4 regions of the Streptomyces sp. R41 genome follow, and region 1 is predicted to be linked to each of the others. Evidence: riboswitches for the same ligand, from Rfam matches in the RefSeq annotation. Region 1 holds a riboswitch; each other region holds the start of a gene.
What was found. A riboswitch is a leader RNA that binds a small molecule or an ion and turns the genes downstream of it on or off. The one in region 1 is predicted to bind cyclic di-AMP.
Positions count from the first base shown of each region.

Region 2: another riboswitch for cyclic di-AMP. It lies ahead of AB5J53_RS28345 (transglycosylase SLT domain-containing protein); the one in region 1 lies ahead of AB5J53_RS29595 (NlpC/P60 family protein).
Region 3: another riboswitch for cyclic di-AMP. It lies ahead of AB5J53_RS35500 (M23 family metallopeptidase); the one in region 1 lies ahead of AB5J53_RS29595 (NlpC/P60 family protein).
Region 4: another riboswitch for cyclic di-AMP. It lies ahead of AB5J53_RS07005 (C40 family peptidase); the one in region 1 lies ahead of AB5J53_RS29595 (NlpC/P60 family protein).

Region 1 covers NZ_CP163443.1:6,439,289-6,443,897, forward strand. The annotation lists gene AB5J53_RS29590 (tellurite resistance/C4-dicarboxylate transporter family protein) at 1-505, opposite strand, end outside; gene AB5J53_RS29595 (NlpC/P60 family protein) at 721-1,899, opposite strand; cyclic di-AMP (ydaO/yuaA leader) riboswitch at 1,907-2,080, opposite strand; gene AB5J53_RS29600 (ScyD/ScyE family protein) at 2,336-3,418, shown strand; gene pcrA (DNA helicase PcrA) at 3,583-4,609, shown strand, end outside.
Region 2 covers NZ_CP163443.1:6,182,488-6,187,096, forward strand. The annotation lists gene AB5J53_RS28335 (FAD-dependent oxidoreductase) at 1-260, shown strand, start outside; gene AB5J53_RS28340 (HAD family hydrolase) at 570-1,397, shown strand; gene AB5J53_RS28345 (transglycosylase SLT domain-containing protein) at 1,391-2,140, opposite strand; cyclic di-AMP (ydaO/yuaA leader) riboswitch at 2,144-2,336, opposite strand; gene AB5J53_RS28350 (hypothetical protein) at 2,574-2,903, opposite strand; gene AB5J53_RS28355 (CocE/NonD family hydrolase) at 2,938-4,609, opposite strand, start outside.
Region 3 covers NZ_CP163443.1:7,798,400-7,803,008, forward strand. The annotation lists gene AB5J53_RS35490 (M16 family metallopeptidase) at 1-29, shown strand, start outside; gene AB5J53_RS35495 (M16 family metallopeptidase) at 26-1,414, shown strand; cyclic di-AMP (ydaO/yuaA leader) riboswitch at 1,649-1,809, shown strand; gene AB5J53_RS35500 (M23 family metallopeptidase) at 1,822-2,586, shown strand; gene AB5J53_RS35505 (GntR family transcriptional regulator) at 2,784-3,479, shown strand; gene AB5J53_RS35510 (HPr family phosphocarrier protein) at 3,696-3,977, opposite strand; gene AB5J53_RS35515 (GNAT family N-acetyltransferase) at 4,155-4,609, shown strand, end outside.
Region 4 covers NZ_CP163443.1:1,473,918-1,478,526, forward strand. The annotation lists gene AB5J53_RS06995 (FAD-dependent oxidoreductase) at 1-998, opposite strand, end outside; gene AB5J53_RS07000 (DUF2182 domain-containing protein) at 1,280-2,098, shown strand; cyclic di-AMP (ydaO/yuaA leader) riboswitch at 2,395-2,568, shown strand; gene AB5J53_RS07005 (C40 family peptidase) at 2,577-3,824, shown strand; gene AB5J53_RS07010 (luciferase family protein) at 3,968-4,414, shown strand; gene AB5J53_RS07015 (alpha-amylase family glycosyl hydrolase) at 4,487-4,609, opposite strand, start outside.

The DNA of each region.
Region 1 (4,609 bases):
CCAGCCAGAACAGCACCAGCCCGGCATGCGCGAGCCACTCCGGGCCCACGGCCGCGGCGAGCGTGGCGCACAGCACCGAGAGCCCCTGCGTGGCCACACACACCAGGAACACCCCTCCCGGCATACGACGCTTCCACTGCCGTAGGACGACGAGGAGCAGCACCGGCCACAGCACGGCCGACAGCGCGAGGAGAGCCTCGGCCAGCTCCTGCCACCCCAGCGCGGACAGCCGAGTCCCCAGCACGGTGGTCGCCGCGACGGCGGTGAGCCCGGGAGGTGTGCACGCCTCCTCCACCCACCGCGCGCGCTCCCACACGAGCCGTGCGACGAAGTCCGCGGCGAGCGCGAGCCAGCCCACGCACGCCAGGGCCAGTGCGATACGAGACAGGGCCTCGTAGCCGGTCAGATGCAGCCCGACCGAGACGATGCCGGTGGCCATGACGGCGGCACCGGCGGCCGGCGGCCGCTGCGCCCACCAGGCGCGGAGCTGGGAGATGGCTGGCATGCGCCTGATGCTAGGGATCTTCGGACGAGTTGCCCGCGGGGCACGCGCGCGTGGAGCGTGAAAACGCCGGGCACGCGCGCGTGGAGCGTGAAAACGCCGGGCACGCGCGCGTGGAGTACGAAAACGGGATGCGAGCGCGCGTGGACCACGAAAACGCGGAGCACGAAAGGCCCCACGCGCGCGTGCCCCGCATCAAGCGTTGCTCGCGGAACGGCTTACGCCGGTCGCACCACACTGTGGATGATCGACTCGCCGGCGTAGTAGACCGACTCCTCGCGGACGTACGCCCCCGGCTTCGGCGCGTGGATCATCATGCCGTTGCCGATGTAGAGGCCGACGTGGCTGATGTCGTCGTAGAAGAAGATCAGGTCACCGGGCTGGGCGTCGGCGAGGGAGACCGTCGTGCCCGCGTTCACCTGGTCCCAGGTGGTGCGCGGGAGAGTGACGCCGGCGGCCTTCCAGGCTGCCTGGGTGAGACCCGAGCAGTCGTACGAGTCGGGACCTGTCGCACCCCAGACGTACGGCTTGCCGATCTGCTCACGAGCGAACGCGAGGGCCTTCGCCGCCTTCGTCGCATACGAGGAGTCCGTGGTCGTCGAGCCGGACGTGTCGCTCGTGGTGCCCGAGGAGTCGCTCGTGGTGTTCGACGACGCCTCCTGTTCGGCCGCCTTCTTCGCGGCCTCCGCGGCGGCCTGCTGCTGCGCCAGCTCCGCCGCCTTGCGCGCGGCCTCCTCCTGCTTCTTCTTCTCGATCGCCGCGAGCCGCGCCTTCTCCTCGGCGGTCAGCTTCGAGAGCAGTTCGCGCGCCTCGGTGAGCTTGCGCTGGACGTCGGCCTTGGACGTCTTGAGCGCGCTCTGCGAGGTGGTCAGCGTCTCCAGGCTCTTGGAGGCCTCCGCGCGCTTCTTGGTGGTGGCGGCCTGCTCGGTGATGTAGTCGTCGACTGCCGCCTTCTGGCGGGTGGTCAGACGGCTCATCAGCTGGGTCTGGTCGAAGTAGTCCTGCGGGTCGTCGGCGAGCAGGAGGGTCGCGGTGTCGGGGGCGGCGGCCCCGGTACGGTACTGCGCCGCCGCGAACGAACCGAGTTCCTCGCGCGCGGTGTTGAGCTTCTCGGTGCGCTTGGCGACGTCGTCGAGGAGGGTGTCGACCTGCTTGCGCTGCTTGGAGGTCTTCTCCTTGGCCGAGTTGTACTTCTCGGTGGCCGTCTCGGCTTGGTGGTAGAGGTCGTTGACCTTCTTCTCGACCTCTTCGAGGCTCGGCTTGGGTGCGGCCGAGGGCGCGGCGTTCGCCGTCTGGGAGAGCAGGGCGACGGAGGTGAGAGCCGCCGTCGCGAGGGCGGGGGTCCGTATGCCTGCTACGCGCGTACCCGTAGGACGCCATTTGCGATGCGACGCCAAGAGAGGCGACTCCTTCCGTCATCCGCCTACCGAGTTAGCTGTCGGGTTCGGGCGGGTGGATCCGGAAGGTTTGCCCTACGGTCCTTGCCTCATAGGGCAGTCGGACCGATTCACCCCAAGGTCGGTTGGGTCCCCGGCTCCGGCTGCCGCAGGGGCGCACCGGATTGAGCGGAGGCCGCACGGCCCGGCGTCGTTCGCCGGTGGGTGTCGAGCGGCCTGCCCGGCACGCTAGCCAACGCGTGGGGCTTCTGTGAAGTTTGATGTGCGATATGCCCGATACATTTTCGTGACCTTAGCCCTGGGCTTTACCCAACGCGGTCAATCCGGAGGGATCTGTGGCGAGTTGTCCGGAGTGGCGACGTCCGCCCTGTTCCGGGCGCTACCTTCCAGCCAGCCACGGTCGGATGCCGTGGAGGTGGGCAAAGGGGGGTACGGCATGAGGAAGCGCACAGCACTCGTCGTCGCCACGGGAGTCGCTCTCGCCGTCACCGGGGGCATCGCACCAGCGACCGCCACCGGCGGCCACGCCGGGGGAAAGCCGGTCGTCCGCGTGATCGCGACCGGTCTCGACAACCCGCGCCAGCTCTCGTACGACAACGGACATGTGTACGTCGCCGAGGCGGGCCGGGGCGGGAAGAAATGCATCGGCGCGGGGCCCGAGAGCGACGAGACGTGCATCGGCACCACGGCCGCCGTCACCAAGGTCTTCTGGGACGGCGGCTCCTGGAAGCACTACCGGGTGGTGGACGGACTGCCCTCGGCGGCGGCCAAGGACGGCGGCTTCGCGACGGGCCTGGACGGCGTCTCGGCACTGAACGGCAGCGTCTGGGGCGTCGAGACCTGGGCCCCGCCCGAGGCCGGGGTCCCCACGGGCAAGCCCTGGAACGCCCTCGGCAAGCTCCTGTGCATCGCTCCCGGCAAGGCGACGATCGCCGCCGACATCTCCGCCGTCGAGCTCAAGTACAACCCGCACAAGACCGCCGTCGACTCCAACCCGTACGCCGTCCTCGCGCTCCCGGACGGCCGCAGGATCGTCGCCGACGCGGCCGGCAACGACCTGGTGGTCGTCTCGCCCCGGGGCAAGGCCCGCCCGTTCACCGTCTTCCCGGACCATGACAAACACGAGTCCGTCCCGACCTCGCTGGCGCTCGGCCCCGACGGCAAGCTGTACGTCGGCGAGCTCAACGGCGAGGCCACGACGCCCACCGCCCGTGTCTGGAAGGTCGACCCGGCCACCGGGAAGATCCTCGGCTGGAAGAGCGGCTTCGGCTCGATCACCGGGATCGCCTTCAACCAGAGCGGCGACCTGTACGTCAGCCAGCTCTTCGCGGGCGCGGTGACCAAGGTCTCGCACGGGAAACGTACGAGCGTGCGGGTGCCGTTCCCGGCAGGCGTGGCCGTGGACCCGTACGACGGGAAGGTGTACGTCTCGGCCTGGTCGATCGCCGATCGTGACGGGACGGTGCTGGAGGGCAAGAAGACGCCGGGCGGCCAGCTCTGGAAGATCCTCGGCTTCTGAGCCGCTTCACGAGACCCGGTCAATGTCTGAGCCGCTTCACGGGCCGGGTCAAGGTCTGAGCCGCTTCACGAGATCCGGTCGCATTCCGATCCGCGTCACGAGATCCGGTCGAGTTTTCAGGGTGGCGGCGGGCTGTCAGTGGGGCGGCCTAGACTCGGAGAGCGATGAGCAGCCTCTTTGATGACAGCTTCCTGGCGGACCTCAAGCCCTCTCGGGCCCACGAGGAAGAGCCCCCGCCGCCGCCCGAGGACGATCACGTACCGGAGCCCGTTCCGGACGATCTGTTCGGCGGGAAGTTCGACGTGCCGCCGGACCGGGACGCGTACTACCGCGACGGCGCGCACCGGCCCGCCGTGGACCCGGCGGCACTGCTGGACGGGCTGAACGAGAATCAGCGCGCGGCCGTGGTGCACTCCGGCTCCCCGCTGCTCATCGTGGCCGGCGCGGGCTCCGGCAAGACCCGCGTGCTCACGCACCGGATCGCGTATCTGCTGGCCGAGCGGAGTGTCCATCCCGGCCAGATCCTCGCGATCACCTTCACGAACAAGGCCGCGGGCGAGATGAAGGAGCGCGTCGAGCACCTCGTCGGCCCGCGCGCGGGCGCGATGTGGGTGATGACCTTCCACAGCGCGTGTGTGCGGATTCTGCGCCGCGAGAGCAAGAAACTCGGCTTCACCTCCTCCTTCTCGATCTACGACGCCGCCGACTCCAAGCGTCTGATGGCGCTCGTCTGCCGTGATCTCGACCTCGACCCCAAGCGCTTCCCGCCGAAGTCGTTCAGCGCCAAGATCTCGAATCTGAAGAACGAGCTGATCGACGAGGAGGACTTCGCGGCCCAGGCCACCGACGGTTTCGAGAAGACCCTCGCTCAGGCGTACGCGATGTATCAGTCGCGTCTGCGCGAGGCCAACGCGCTCGACTTCGACGACCTGATCATGACGACGGTCAACCTGCTGCGCGCCTTCCCGGACGTCGCCGAGCACTACCGCCGCCGCTTCCGCCACGTCATGGTCGACGAGTACCAGGACACCAACCACGCGCAGTACGCCCTGGTGCGGGAGCTCGTCGGCCCGGCGCGCGGTATCCGCGCCGAGGACGAGCCGCCCCGCGAGGACGACCTCGGCCCCGCCGAGCTGTGTGTCGTGGGTGACGCCGACCAGTCGATCTACGCCTTCCGCGGCGCGACCATCC
Region 2 (4,609 bases), 260 kb from region 1:
CCGCCGACCACGTCATAGCCGCGACCGGATATCGCGTCGACATCGCCGCGATGGACTTCCTCGGACACGAGCTGCGCACCGAGCTGGCGGTCAGCCGGGGTACGCCGAAACTCGGCGCGGGATATCGGTCGTCCGTGCCCGGGCTGTACTTCACGGGGTTGCTGGCGTCGGCTTCGTACGGGCCGGTGATGCGGTTCGTGTGCGGGACGGAGTTCGCTTCACCGCGGTTGGCCAAGCACTTGGTGGCTGCGCACGCGTGAGTTGGGGGCAGGGGGCGCCCTTGCAAATGGGTGCGCCCCCTCGCCGTCGGATCACATCCGCGCGGGTCAAGACGCTCGCCCTACCCGCGTGCTCGCGGCAGGCCAACTGCGCATCTGGGAGTCGACGTTGGACGCGGGCACGGTGGCGCACCTCGGTGTGAGCAGAAGTGGACCACGTACGGCCAGTACGGCCCGTAACGCCAGTACCATCCAAACCGCCCGTGCGGTGAACGGCGTTGCTGACGGGATACCGGACGTCGTCCGGTTCACGCCGGGCCGATGAGTCGTTCGATCCGTATTCTTCGGATCATGGCCGCTCCGACTGCATATTCACTCATCGCCACTGACCTGGACGGAACGCTGCTGCGCGGCGACGACACACTCTCCGACCGGTCGCGCGCCGCGTTGGCGAGAGCCACGGCCGAGGGTGCCCAGCATCTGGTGGTGACGGGACGGCCGGCGCCGAGGGTCCGACCGCTCCTCGACGAACTCGGCGGCGAGGGACTGGCGGTGTGCGGGCAGGGGGCGCAGTTGTACGACGCCGGGGCGCACCGTCTGCTGTGGTCGGTGACCCTGGACAGGGAGCTGGCGGAAACCGCCCTCGGCAAGATCGAGGCGGAGGTCGGGCTGCTCTACGCGGCGGTGGACCAGGACGGTGTGGACGGCCTGACGCTCATCGAGCCGGGGTATGTCATGCCGCATCCGACGCTGCCTGCGGTACGGGTGCCGCGCCGCGACGACCTCTGGACGGAGCCGATCAGCAAGGTGTTGCTCCGTCACCCTTCCCTGTCCGACGACGAGTTGGCGTCGGCGGCGCGGGGAGTGGTCGGCTCGCTGGCGACGGTCACCATGTCGGGGCCGGGCACCGTCGAACTCCAGCCATGCGGCGTGACCAAGGCGACGGGGCTCGCCCTCGCCGCCGCCCACCTCGGCCTCAGCCCCGCCGCCACCCTCGCCTTCGGCGACATGCCCAACGACATCCCCATGTTCGACTGGGCCGCCCGCGGCGTCGCCATGGCCAACGCCCACCCGGAACTGAAGGCGGTGGCCGACGAGGTGACCCTGTCGAACGAGGAGGACGGGATCGCGGTGGTGCTGGAGCGGCTCTTCGGGGCCCGGGAGAACGTGTCTCAGTAGGCGCCGTTGACGTTGTCGATCGAGCCGTACTTCGCCGCCGCGTAGTTGCACGCCGCGGTGATGTTCGCGACCGGGTCGTAGGGGTCCATCGAGGTGCCGGGGACGTGGTACGCCTTGAAGGTCGGGTCGATGACCTGGAGGAGGCCCTTGGACGGGATGCCGGCGGCAGCGTTGGAGTCCCAGTTGTTGATGGCCCGGGGGTTGCCGGAGGACTCGCGCATGACGTTGCGGTGGATGCCGTTGTAGGTGCCCGGAATGCCCGCCTTGCCCATGATGTCCAGCGACTGCTTGATCCAGCCGTCGAGGTTGTTGGCGTACGTCTTCACGGAGGCGGGAGTGGCCGTCGTCGCGGACTTGGTGCTCGCCTTGGTCGTCGAGCCCAGCTTCACGGTCTTCGTGCCCACCGTCAGCGTCAGGCCCGGGGGGAGGACCGACGGGTTCGCACCGATCACCGCGCGGTTGGCGTCGTACAGCTTCTTCCAGCCGCCGCTCTGCGGGTACTTCTGCGCGATCTTGGACAGGGTGTCGCCCGCGACCACCTTGTAGGTGACGAGCTGGACGTCGGTGATCGTGACTGCGGCGGCCTTCGTGACCTGCGGCGCCTGCGTCGGCTGGGCGGCGTGCGCGCTGGTGGCGCTCACGAGCGGGAGGACGAGCGCGGCTCCGCTCGTGCCTGCGGCGATCATGCAGCGGGTGAACGGGCTGCTGGTCTTGCGGCGGTAGTGCTTGCCTCGTGCGGGCATGACGACATTCCTCTCCGGCGCCTGCGAGGTGAGCTGTCGGGTTCGGGCGGGAGGTGCCCGGCCGCGCGCTGGGCGCGGCTTCACCCCTAGCCGTTCCGGAGTCCGGATCGGCGGCTTACCTGGGTCCCCCGCTCCTGCCGTGCTTGCGTGGGTGGGTGGGTTTCCGAGCGGCGGCAGGATTCGGCGATCCGCTCGGATCGGGGCGAACGTATGCGAGAGCACATGTCGGGAACAAGCCCCGAATTCCCGCCTCAGCCCGCTTTAACCTGGGAAAAGGAAGGGTTGAATTGCCCGATTGGGGCGGAATGTGATCCTCAACTTGCCTTTCGCGAAGGGGAAGTCGAGGTGGTGGAGTGTGGCGCGAGGGCGGCTCGGACGTGACCCAATTCACGCGACCAAGGCCATTAAAGCGGCAATGCTTTCAATTCGGGCATTACGCTTCGAGCGTCCAGACCGGGGAATGCCGGGGAGGAGCCGGCCGCACCTCCCACACGGAGAGGTCCGTGTCGGGGTCGTCGTCGGGGAGGCGGCCGGCGTTGGGCTTGAAGTAGAGGCCGTAGCCCCAGTATTCGGGGAGTTCGTGGCACATCAGATCGGGGTACGGCGCGAACTTCCGCCCTTCGTATGCCCTGTTGATCCTCGCTACCGCTTCCGCCCGCGAGATCCCGAAGCGCGTGACCATCTCGTGGGCCATCTCGCGGAAGTACGCGAGCATGCCCTCGTCGAGGTCCATCAGGAATTCCTCGGTCCGCGTCTGCGCCATGCTCCTCAGGGTTCCGTACGGCACCCTCGCCCTTCTAGCCCGCCGTTCGGGGGATCCGCTTCTCCCAGGTCCGGTGGAAGACCACCTCGTCGCCGTCCTTGCAGATCACCTCGTTGGAGGTGATGAAGTCCTCGGCGTCGCAGGTGATTTCGGAGGTCGTCGAGATGCGCGCGTCCCAGGGTAGGTCCGGGCGGTGCAACCGGACCGACCACGTCGAGCGGGCGCGAGCGGACAGAGGGGCGGAGTCTTTGATGGTGTACGTCTCCAGCGCGTTCTCGGTGAATTCGAGACCGTCGGGGTACACGCGGGTGCCGCCGTAGCGCGGGTCGACCTCCAGGCGCCACGCGCTGGCAGCCACGTCGCGGACCACCAGGCGCTCCGGGCGGGGTTCGTCCAGCGTCGTCGGGACGACCACCCCCAGCGGTTCGGACTGCTCCGGTTCCTCGAAAGTGATGGCGGACGTCGACTCCCGTGCCCTGACCGGGAGTTCCAGCGTGCTGCCCATCGGGTCCAGGGCGAAGCCGGCCTCCGAGCCCGGCTGCGGCCAGATCCAGGGCCAGTACGCGGAGGAGACGGAGAGGCGGATGCGGTGGCCCGGCGGGAAGGCGTAGCCGATGCCGTTCAGGTCGAAGACCACCTCCTCCGTAGCACCTGGTTTCCAGGGAACCGCCTGGTCACGACCATGGCGCGATGACAGGTTCAGCACACCCCGGGTGACGAGTGTCGAGGCTCCGTGGGGGGCCACGTCGCAGAGGCGGGCGATCACCTGGCCCCGGTGAGCCGAGGACGTCAGCCGCAGCCGGACTCTCGGGCGGCCCAACACCCAGGTCTCCTCCGGTACTTCGAACTCGAAGCAGGCGGATCGCGCGTCCTCCTCCCGCTGGTCCGGAGGCAGGTCCGAGTCGTTCCCGAGGGGGAAGAAGCGGCCCGCGTCCGCACCTGTGTGCTGGGGTGAGCGGATCAGCACGGGGTCGCCCTGGAGCGCGTACGAGACGGGGGTGACGGAGGGAGAGGGCCAGGCGGGGTCGCCCACCCAGCGGCCGGGGAGCTCCGGGTACACCGTCGCCGGGGGGTGCGCGTCCATCACGTACGAGCGGAGGACGGGGGTGGACAGGGCGCCCGTGTCCTTGTCCCGGAGCCAGTGGTCCCACCAGCGCAGGGTCTCCTGGAGGAAGCCGATCGCCGGGCCGGGCGGCAGGCCCCGGTCGGGGTACTGGTGCGACCAGGGGCCGATCAGGCCGCGTACCCGATCCCGCGGAAGGTGTTCCACCAGCCGCAGCACCGTGTCGCGGTACGGGTCGTGCCAGCCGCCGACCGCCAGGACCGCCGCCCGGATCGCGCCGTAGTCCTCGCAGACGCTTCCGTGCCGCCAGTAAGCGTCCCGGGTCTGGTGGGACAGCCAGGTGTGGACGAAGGGGTCGACCGCCTGCAGGCGCTTCACCCACATGTCGCGCCACATCACCTGGCCGACGTGCACCGGGTCCGGCGGGCGGCAGACGTAGGCGAGCATCGTGGCCGCCCAGGCGTGCATGTCGACGGCGAGGACGGAACCTCCCATGTAGTGCACGTCGTTGTCGTAGCGATCGTCGCTCGAGCAGACCGCGACGATCGCCTTGAGCGGCTCGGGCGCGAGTGCCGCGATCTGGAGGGAGTTGAAGCCGCCCCAGGAGATGCCGAACATGCCGACCTTGCCGGTGCACCAGGGC
Region 3 (4,609 bases), 1.4 Mb from region 1:
ACGACACCGACGAGGAGGCGGCGAAGTGACCGAGCTCGCCACCATGGACTTCCACCCGCAGCCCCAGGCCGGCGAGGCCAAGCCGTGGGCCTTCCCGTCGCCCGAGCGCGGCACGCTCGACAACGGCCTCACGCTCCTGCGCTGCCACCGCCCCGGCCAGCAGGTCGTCGCCGTCGAGGTGATCCTCGCCGCGCCGCTGGAGGCCGAACCAGCGGGCCTCGACGGCATCGCCACGATCATGGCGCGTGCCTTCTCCGAGGGCACCGACAAGCACTCCGCCGAGGAGTTCGCCGCCGAGCTGGAGCGCTGCGGCGCCACCCTCGACTCGCACGCCGACCACCCCGGCGTACGCCTGTCGCTCGAAGTGCCCGTCTCGCGCCTCCCCAAGGCGCTGGGTCTGCTCGCCGACGCCCTGAGGGCACCGGCGTTCGCGGACAGCGAGGTCGAGCGACTGGTCCGCAACCGCCTGGACGAGATCCCGCACGAGACGGCCAACCCGGCCCGCCGCGCCGCCAAGGAGCTCTCCAAGGAGCTGTTCCCGGCGACCTCGCGCATGTCGCGCCCGCGCCAGGGCACCGAGGAGACCGTCCAGAAGATCGACGCGGCGGCCGTGCGCGCCTTCTACGACAAGCACGTACGCCCCGCGACGGCCACCGCCGTCATCGTCGGTGACCTGACCGATGTCGACCTCGACGCGCTGCTCGCGGACACGCTCGGCTCCTGGACCGGCTCGTCCGCCGAGCCGCGCCCCGTGCCGCCGGTGAGCGCCGACGACACCGGCCGCGTGATCATCGTGGACCGCCCCGGCGCCGTCCAGACGCAGCTGCTCATCGGCCGCGTCGGCGCCGACCGGCACGATCGCGTCTGGCCCGCCCAGGTGCTCGGCACGTACTGCCTCGGCGGCACCCTCACCTCGCGCCTGGACCGCGTCCTGCGCGAGGAGAAGGGTTATACCTACGGTGTGCGGGCGTTCGGCCAGGTGCTGCGCTCCGCGCCGGACGGCACGGGCGTCGCGATGCTCGCCATCAGCGGCTCGGTGGACACCCCGAACACCGGTCCGGCGCTCGACGACCTGTGGAAGGTGCTGCGTACCCTCGCCGCCGAGGGCCTGACGGACGCCGAGCGCGACATCGCCGTACAGAACCTGGTGGGTGTGGCGCCCCTCAAGTTCGAGACCGCGGCGGCCGTCGCGAGCACGCTCGCCGACCAGGTCGAGCAGTACCTGTCGGACGACTACCAGGCGACGCTCTATCAGCAGCTCGCCGCGACGGGCACCGTGGAGGCCACCGCGGCCGCCGTGAACGCCTTCCCGGTGGACCGTCTGGTGACCGTCCTGGTGGGCGACGCCGCGCAGATCGAGGAGCCCGTCAAGGAGCTCGGAATCGGTGAAGTGACCGTCGTCCGGGCCGAGTAGGACAGCGCGACTCCCTGAAGACCCAGGTGACTGAAGAGTCACCTGGGTCTCCTTTTGCCCGAACTTCGGCCTACTTCCCGGGCTTCGTCCCCAAGGTGTCCGTATTGATAGGGAGGTTGCCTGTCTGCCCTGTGGCATGCGCTACAAAGGCCGTGATCCGTTTGTTGTTTGAAAGATGCCCCGTTTAGCGTCGGTCGGGCTGTTCGTCAGGCAGTGCGCCGCGCCCGCGGCACCGGACAGCCATCGCCGAGTCCCCGTACGGCGCGAGCCAGGGGAGCCGGGGACCCACACGCAGTCCCTGGGGTGAATCGGACGCCCTCCCAGGAGGGAGTCCGTAGGAGACCTTCCTGCTCCGAACCCGTCAGCTAACCCGGTAGGCGAGAAGGAAGGAAAGGATCAGCCCCTACATGGCGTTCACCTGTGGCACAGGGAAGCACCGTCGTCCGAGCCGCGTGAAGCGCACGACCACGAACGCCGTCGGCGTCGCAGCGCTCGCCACCACCGGTGTCATCGGAACCCTGGCCGCCCCGGCACTCGCCGCGGACACCTCCGCCGAGCAGACCGGGCTGACCCCGATCATCACCATCGGCGACACCCTCGCCGAGAAGATCGACGCGCAGGCCGTCGCCCAGCAGCACGCCGCCGACGAGGCCGCCGCGCAGAAGAAGGCCGAGGAAGCCGCCCGCAAGGAGGCCGCGAAGAGGGCCAAGGAGGCGCGCGAGGCCAAGGAGCGCGCCGCCCGCGCAGCCGAGCGCAAGCGTCTCAACACCTTCGTCCTGCCGATCACCGGCTCGTACATCTCCACCGGCTACAAGGCCGGTGGCAGCCTCTGGTCCTCCGGCAGCCACACCGGCGTCGACTTCCACGCCGCGTCCGGCACCTCGGTGCACGCCGTCGGCTCCGGCACGGTCGTCACGGCCGGCTGGGGCGGCGCCTACGGCAACCAGGTCGTCATCAAGATGCACGACGGTACGTACACGATGTACGGGCACCTGTCGTCCATCGGCGTCTCCGTGGGCCAGACGGTGACTCCGGGCCAGCAGATAGCCCTCTCCGGGTCTACCGGCAACACCACCGGGCCGCACCTCCACTTCGAGGCCCGTACGACCGCGGAGTACGGCTCGGACATCGACCCGGTGGCGTACCTTCGTTCGCACGGTGTGAACGTCTGACAAGCGCATCACCGCTTCTTCGCCACTTCCGATGCCCCGGCTCGCCGAGCCGGGGCATCGTCGTTTCAGGCGGCCGTGTGTCCAAAAAATATCCCTGGATTCCGGCCTGCCATCGGAAATTCCGGCTCCCTGCAATAGAGTCACTGAACAAGCGTCAATCGATGGCGTTTCGCGGGGATTAAAGCGGAGGTCCGGTCATGCGTATTCCGGCGCACTCGGTATGCACGGCGATCCGTGACGACATCGTCGCGGGTGTCTACGAGCGAGGCAGCCGGCTCACCGAGGAACTGCTCGCGCGGCGCTACGGCGTCTCGCGCGTCCCCGTGCGCGAGGCCCTGCGCACGCTGGAGGCCGAGGGCTTCGTCGTCACCCGTCGGCACGCGGGCGCGTGCGTCGCGGAGCCCACCGAGCAGGAGGCCTCCGACCTGCTGGAGATGCGCATGCTGCTTGAGCCGCTGGGTGCCGCGCGGGCCGCGCAGCGCCGTACCGAGGCCCACCTCAAGGTGCTCCGAGGCCTGGTCAGGCTGGGTCAGGAGCGGGCCAGGAGGGGCCACAGCGAGGACCTGCGCTCGCTGGGCGGCTGGTTCCACGAGACCCTCGCGCAGGCTTCCGGAAGCCCCGCCCTCACCTCCACGCTCGCCCAGCTGCGGCACAAGATCGCATGGATGTACGCGGTGGAGGCGCCGGCCAACCCCGCCGAGTCCTGGGCGGAGCACGGCGGCATCGTGGACGCCGTGGCGCGCGGTGACAGCGAGCGGGCCCGGGCGATCACGGCCCTGCACACCGAGCGTGCCGCGGTCGCGCACCGGCTCCGATTTCCCGGCGGCGGAGATCGTCCGGACCGTGTGAGGACTTCGCAACCTCCCGTAAACATGACGGGCCTGCGGCATTAACACGGGCGCCGTATACAAAGAGGGATATTCGGCAGGGCCCTATTTCCGCTGCCCCTCTTTTCGCGTGCCGAGAATTCCGGTGCGTGTTATTTTCGTGGGTGCGACGCGGGGTGCGCGGGTGACATGCGCAGAATTCCTGGACGGTGTACGGAAAACGGCTGAGCCGCGCCGCCCGGGAATGGGTGACGCGGCTCAGCCGCATGGTGTCCGTAATGCTCAGACGGTCTCGGGGAGCTCCTCAAGCCCCTCGGCGACCAGCTTCGCCAGACGGTCGAGGGCAGCGTCCGCACCCTCGGCGTCGGACGCGAGGACGATCTCCTCGCCGCCCTGGGCGCCCAGCCCGAGGACAGCGAGCATGGAGGCCGCGTTGACGGGGTTGCCGTCGGCCTTGGCGATCGTCACGGGGATACCGGAGGCCGTCGCGGCCCGGACGAAGATGGAAGCGGGGCGGGCGTGGAGGCCCTCGGCCCAGCCGACGTTGACGCGGCGCTCAGCCATGTGATGCTGCCCTTCAGGTTTTCAGGGTTGTCTAGACCAGTGTCCCATATCGTGAAGCGTCTCCGGAGCGGTCCTTCGTCCCCTCCGGAGTGTCGTCGGATCGCGGCCTCGATCCGACTTCCGTTGCCCACAGACTGCCTCGCGCCGTTGTCGGACGCGAGCCGTACTCTGGGCCCCATGCAGACCTCGTCGGACCGGCACGAGTACCCCGCTCACTGGGAGGCGGACGTGGTGCTGCGTGACGGTGGTACCGCACGCATCAGGCCCATCACCGTTGATGACGCCGACCGCCTGGTCAGCTTCTACGAGCAGGTCTCGGCCGAGTCGAAGTACTACCGCTTCTTCGCGCCGTACCCGCGACTGTCCGCCAAGGATGTCCACCGCTTCACGCACCACGACTTTGTGGACCGGGTGGGTCTCGCGGCCACGGTGGGCGGCGAGTTCATCGCCACCGTACGCTATGACCGCATTAATGCCGACGGCCTGCCCGCCTCCGCGCCCGCCGACGAGGCCGAGGTCGCCTTCCTCGTGCAGGACGCCCACCAGGGCCGCGGGGTCGCCTCGGCCCTTCTGGAACACGTCGCGGCCGTGGCCCGTGAGCGCGGCATCCGCCGCTTCGCCGCCGAGGTGCT
Region 4 (4,609 bases), 5.0 Mb from region 1:
ACGTCCCAGGGCAGCTTGGGCAGTTCGTCGGACAGGTAACCCACGGCGCGGTAGACCGCGGTGACGTCCCAGTCCTTGAACTCACCGGTGCCCTTGACGTTGCCCGTGCCGTCGAGGGCGGTGCGCTCGGTGCGCAGGCCGACGACCTTGCCGTCCTCGCCGAGGATCTCGGACGGCGACTCGAAGAAGTGCAGGAACAGCTTGTGCGGGCGGTCGCCGACATCGCGGATGGCCCAGTTCTCCAGGGTCTTGGCGACCATGTCGGCCTGCTTGTTGCCCCGCCGGGTCGCGATCGAGCCGTCGTCGTAGTCGATGTCCTCGGGGTCGACGATGACCTCGATGTTCGGGGAGTGGTCGAGCTCCCGCAGCTCCATCGGGCTGAACTTCGCCTGCGCCGGGCCTCGGCGGCCGAAGACATGGACCTCCAGGGCCTTGTTGGCCTTCAGGCCGTCGTGGACGTTCGGCGGGATCTCGGTCGACAGCAGTTCGTCCGCGGTCTTGGCGAGGATGCGCGCCACGTCGAGCGCGACATTGCCGACGCCGAGGACGGCGACCTTCTCCGCCTCGAGCGGCCAGGTCCGGGGCACGTCCGGGTGACCGTCGTACCAGGAGACGAAGTCGGCCGCCCCGTACGAGCCGTCGAGGTCGATGCCGGGTATGTCGAGTGCCCGGTCGGCCGTCGCACCTGTGGAGAAGATCACCGCGTCGTAGAAGGCGCGCAGATCGTCCAGGTTGATGTCCCCCGGGTAGTCGACATTGCCGAAGAGGCGGATCTGGGGCTTGTCGAGCACCTGGTGCAGGGCCGTGACGATGCCCTTGATGCGGGGGTGGTCGGGGGCGACGCCGTAGCGGATCAGGCCGAACGGAGCCGGCATCCTCTCGAAGAGGTCGATCGACACGCCTGGCTCGACAGCCGCCGCGGATTTCAGCAACGCGTCGGCGGCGTAGATCCCGGCGGGGCCGGCTCCGACAATGGCTACCCGCAGGGGGCGAGGCATGTTCTGGTTCCCTTCGAGCGGTGACAGGCGTACTCGCCGGGAAGCCTAAGCTAAGGCAAACCTAAGTCAGTAGTCGGGCTGGACCTATGACCTCATAAGGCCACCTTATGAGTCGGCTTCGACGGCACGGCGTTCCCGCGCAGACGCCTCGCCCGGGCCGACGGACGGCGTGCCTCAGCGGTGGGCGAGCCTCCATTCCCCCCGTTCTCGCAGGTGGGCCAGGTTCCTCCTGGCAGAGCCGCTGACGCGCGATCGGCCTCCTTCTGTGATGACCTGGAATCGTGTTCCGTGACCGGGCATCCCTCTCCGCGCCCATGCGGCCGGGCAACCTACTCCCCGCCCGGACGATGACCGTCGCCTGGTCCCTCATGCTGCTGCCGGCCCTCCTCGCGTGGCTCGTCGTGGTGGAGCAGGCCGACGGTATGGAGATGGAGCCGGGAACGATGGGCCTCGACCTGCCGCTGTTCCTGCTCCTCTGGGTGATCATGATGATCGCCATGATGTTCCCGTCCCTGGCACCGGTGGCCATCACCTGGGCCCGGGCCATCGGCCGTCAGTCGTCCGGTACGGCCCGCGCGGCCCGGATCACCCAGTTCGCGGGCGGATACCTCATCGCGTGGGCGGTGTTCGGTCTCTGCGTATACGGGAGCCTCATCGCGACCGGCGACCTCGTCGACGGCCGGCCCGAAGCCGGGCGCTGGATCGGCGCCGGAGCCTTCCTGCTCGCCGGACTCCACCAGTTCAGTCCGCTGAAGAACATCTGTCTGCGCCACTGCCGAAGCCCCGTGGACCAGCTCGTACGCCATGCCGACTACCGGCCTGGGGCACGCGACCTGCGCGTCGGGGCCCACCATGGGCTCTACTGCGTGGGCTGCTGCTGGGGGCTCATGATCGTCCTCATCCCGCTGGGCACCATGAACATCGCGGCGATGGCAGGACTTGCGACCGTGATCTTCATCGAGAAGTTGTGGCGGCTCGGACCGGTGTTCAGCACCGTGGTCGGCGTCGTGTTCCTGGTCCTGGCCGCACTGGCTCCGTTCCAGAGCTGGCTACTGCCAGGACTGCAACATCCCGGTCCGTCGATGCAGCCGATGACCTGACTGCTCACCTCATGCGGTGAGTCGGCGGTCGCAGCCGAGATGAGCTGTCATGCGCCGTTGACCTCCTGGGCCAGTCGGCGGGCTCGCAGCAGGCGGACCAGGTCAGCGGGTACGGCCGGGGTCGCGGTCCAGCTTTTCGCCGCCGGTCCATGCCAACGATGTGAGCCGGGCGGCCAGTACGACGAAGGTCACAAATACATATCGGACACTTCGCACTTCAACCTTCACACGAGGCACACAAATTGGCTAGGTTGACGGCAGACCGCAAGACTCCCTCCGGCGAACCTCGCCGGGTCGCGCGGCCTCCGCCGAATCCGGTGCGCCCCCGTGGCAGCCGGAGCCGGGGACCCAACCGAACTTGGGGTGAATCGGCCCAACCGCCCAGCAGGGCAAGGGCCGTAGGGCATACCTTCCGGAACCGTCCGCCCGAACCCGACAGCTAACTCGGTAGGCGGAACACGGAAGGAGTGCGTCTCCCATGGCGCCGGAACGAACCCCGCGCCCTGGAGGCATCGGCCTCCCCGGCATGCGCGACTCCGCCCCCACGACGGCGGCCCTCAGCTCCGCGGACGCGTTCTCCCGGACTCCCGACGCCACGCCGCCCGCAACGGACGGGCCGAGCCGCGAAGAGGTCCGGCAGCGGATCAGCTCCCTCTACGACCAGGCCGAGACCGCCACCGGGAACTACAACGCGACCCGCGCGATGTCCACGGGGACGCGCAGGCGCGTCAACCCGGCACTCGACAGCGGGAGCAGGCCCACCGACACCGCCCTCGACGACGTGGCCAGACAGTGGTTCGACGTGGCGCGGACACGGCTCGGTCCGACCGTCCCGGCGAGGCTGCCGGCCGACAGAACGCCGAACCGCCCGGCCCAGGCGCGGCCCACACGTCCGGCTGACGAACTCGCCGACCGTGGGCGGGAGTCGGCCGCACGACCCGTCCCGGAGTTGACCGCCGGGCCTGTCGCAGGAGTGACTGCCGGGCCGGTGGCGGAGTTGACCTCCAGGGCCGTCGCGGCGCTGCCGGCCGCGCCGCGGACACGGCGGGAAGTCGCCAAGGCCGTGCCCGCACCGGCAGCGCAACCGCGACAGCCCTCGGCCTCCTTGAAGACTTTCAAGGAGCAGATCCAGCAGAAGCTCGCGGTGGCCCGAGGGCTGCTCTCCCAGCACACCGCGCAGCTGAGCGCGCCCTTCCCGGCGATCGAATCCCGGCCGGCAGAAGACACCTGGCATAGCTACGGGGAACCGGCTCCTCGCCGGCCCGAAGAGGAGTGGCAGCAACAGCAATCGGTCACTCTCGGCACAGCCACGTCCATCGCCGCGGACGTGCCCATCGGCGCGGACAGCGCGTCGGACTCCGGGTACGGCAGCAAGGCCGCGAACGTACTCGCCTTTGCCCGTGGACAGATCGGCAGGCCGTGCGTCTGGGGCGCGTCCGGACCGGGCTCGTACGACTGCTCGGGCCTCACCCAGGCCGCCTGGAGAACCGCCGGGGTCGCGCTCCCGCGCACCGCGCGCGACCAGGCGAGCGTCGGTACGGCCATCCCCCTCGCCGACATCCGACCGGGCGACCTGATCTTCTTCTACGGCGACGTCAGCCACGTCGGCCTCTACATCGGCGACGGCATGATGATCCACGCGCCGAGCCCGGGGGCATACGTGCGCGAGGAGTCGATCTTCTACGCCGGAGCGTCGGCGATCCACAGCGCGGCACGGCCCGCGTGAAGCCCTGCGGCGTGGTGCACAGGGCCGCCCCGGGATCATGAGGGGCGCAGAACGGCCCATTGACCAAGCGGACGGTGAAGGGGGGTAGTTGGCAGAGTGAATAGTGCGCGACCATGGTGCGCATGACCGTGGCCGATCGCGCCATGACCCAACTGGAGTCATGGCCGAACCTGATAAGTGGCTCACCCCGATGCGCCGCTGGACGCGCCTTCGGGACGATGGGGCACGACATCGTGCACTTCCACTCCGACGACGCCGCGGATCTGCATCTCACGCATGCGGCCGTCCATCGGCTTCTCCCCCACCTGCAGCACAGCACCGCTGTGCGGGTGCACCCCGGATCCTCGTGGATCACCGTGCTGCTGGACTGCGACGCCGATGTGGCGCTTCTGCTCACGCTGATCAGTGTCGCTCTCAAGGAGCACGACCGGGCCGGAGGAGACGAACCTCCCGAGGGCCCCTCGACGCTCTGCGACTGGCAGCCTCAGGCATTCCCCTCGCCGCGCGCGGGGGCCTCCGCGGCCGTCCGTCACCGGCGGGTTCCGGCCGCGTGGAAGGCGGTCGGGCGGTTCATCCCGCACGGGCGCTGAACGCGATCACGGGCCTACGGACCTGCCACGGCCCCCACTCCCCCGGCCGACGGACCTGCCGAGCCCTGCCGGTCACGCGCGCACGGCGACAACGTGCCAGTGCCGGCCCTCCAGGTCGACGTACAGGCCGGGGTCGACCAGCTCGTCGCCCTCCCGCTCGTACGTCTGCTCGGTGAGCAGCTCGGTGAGGTGGCA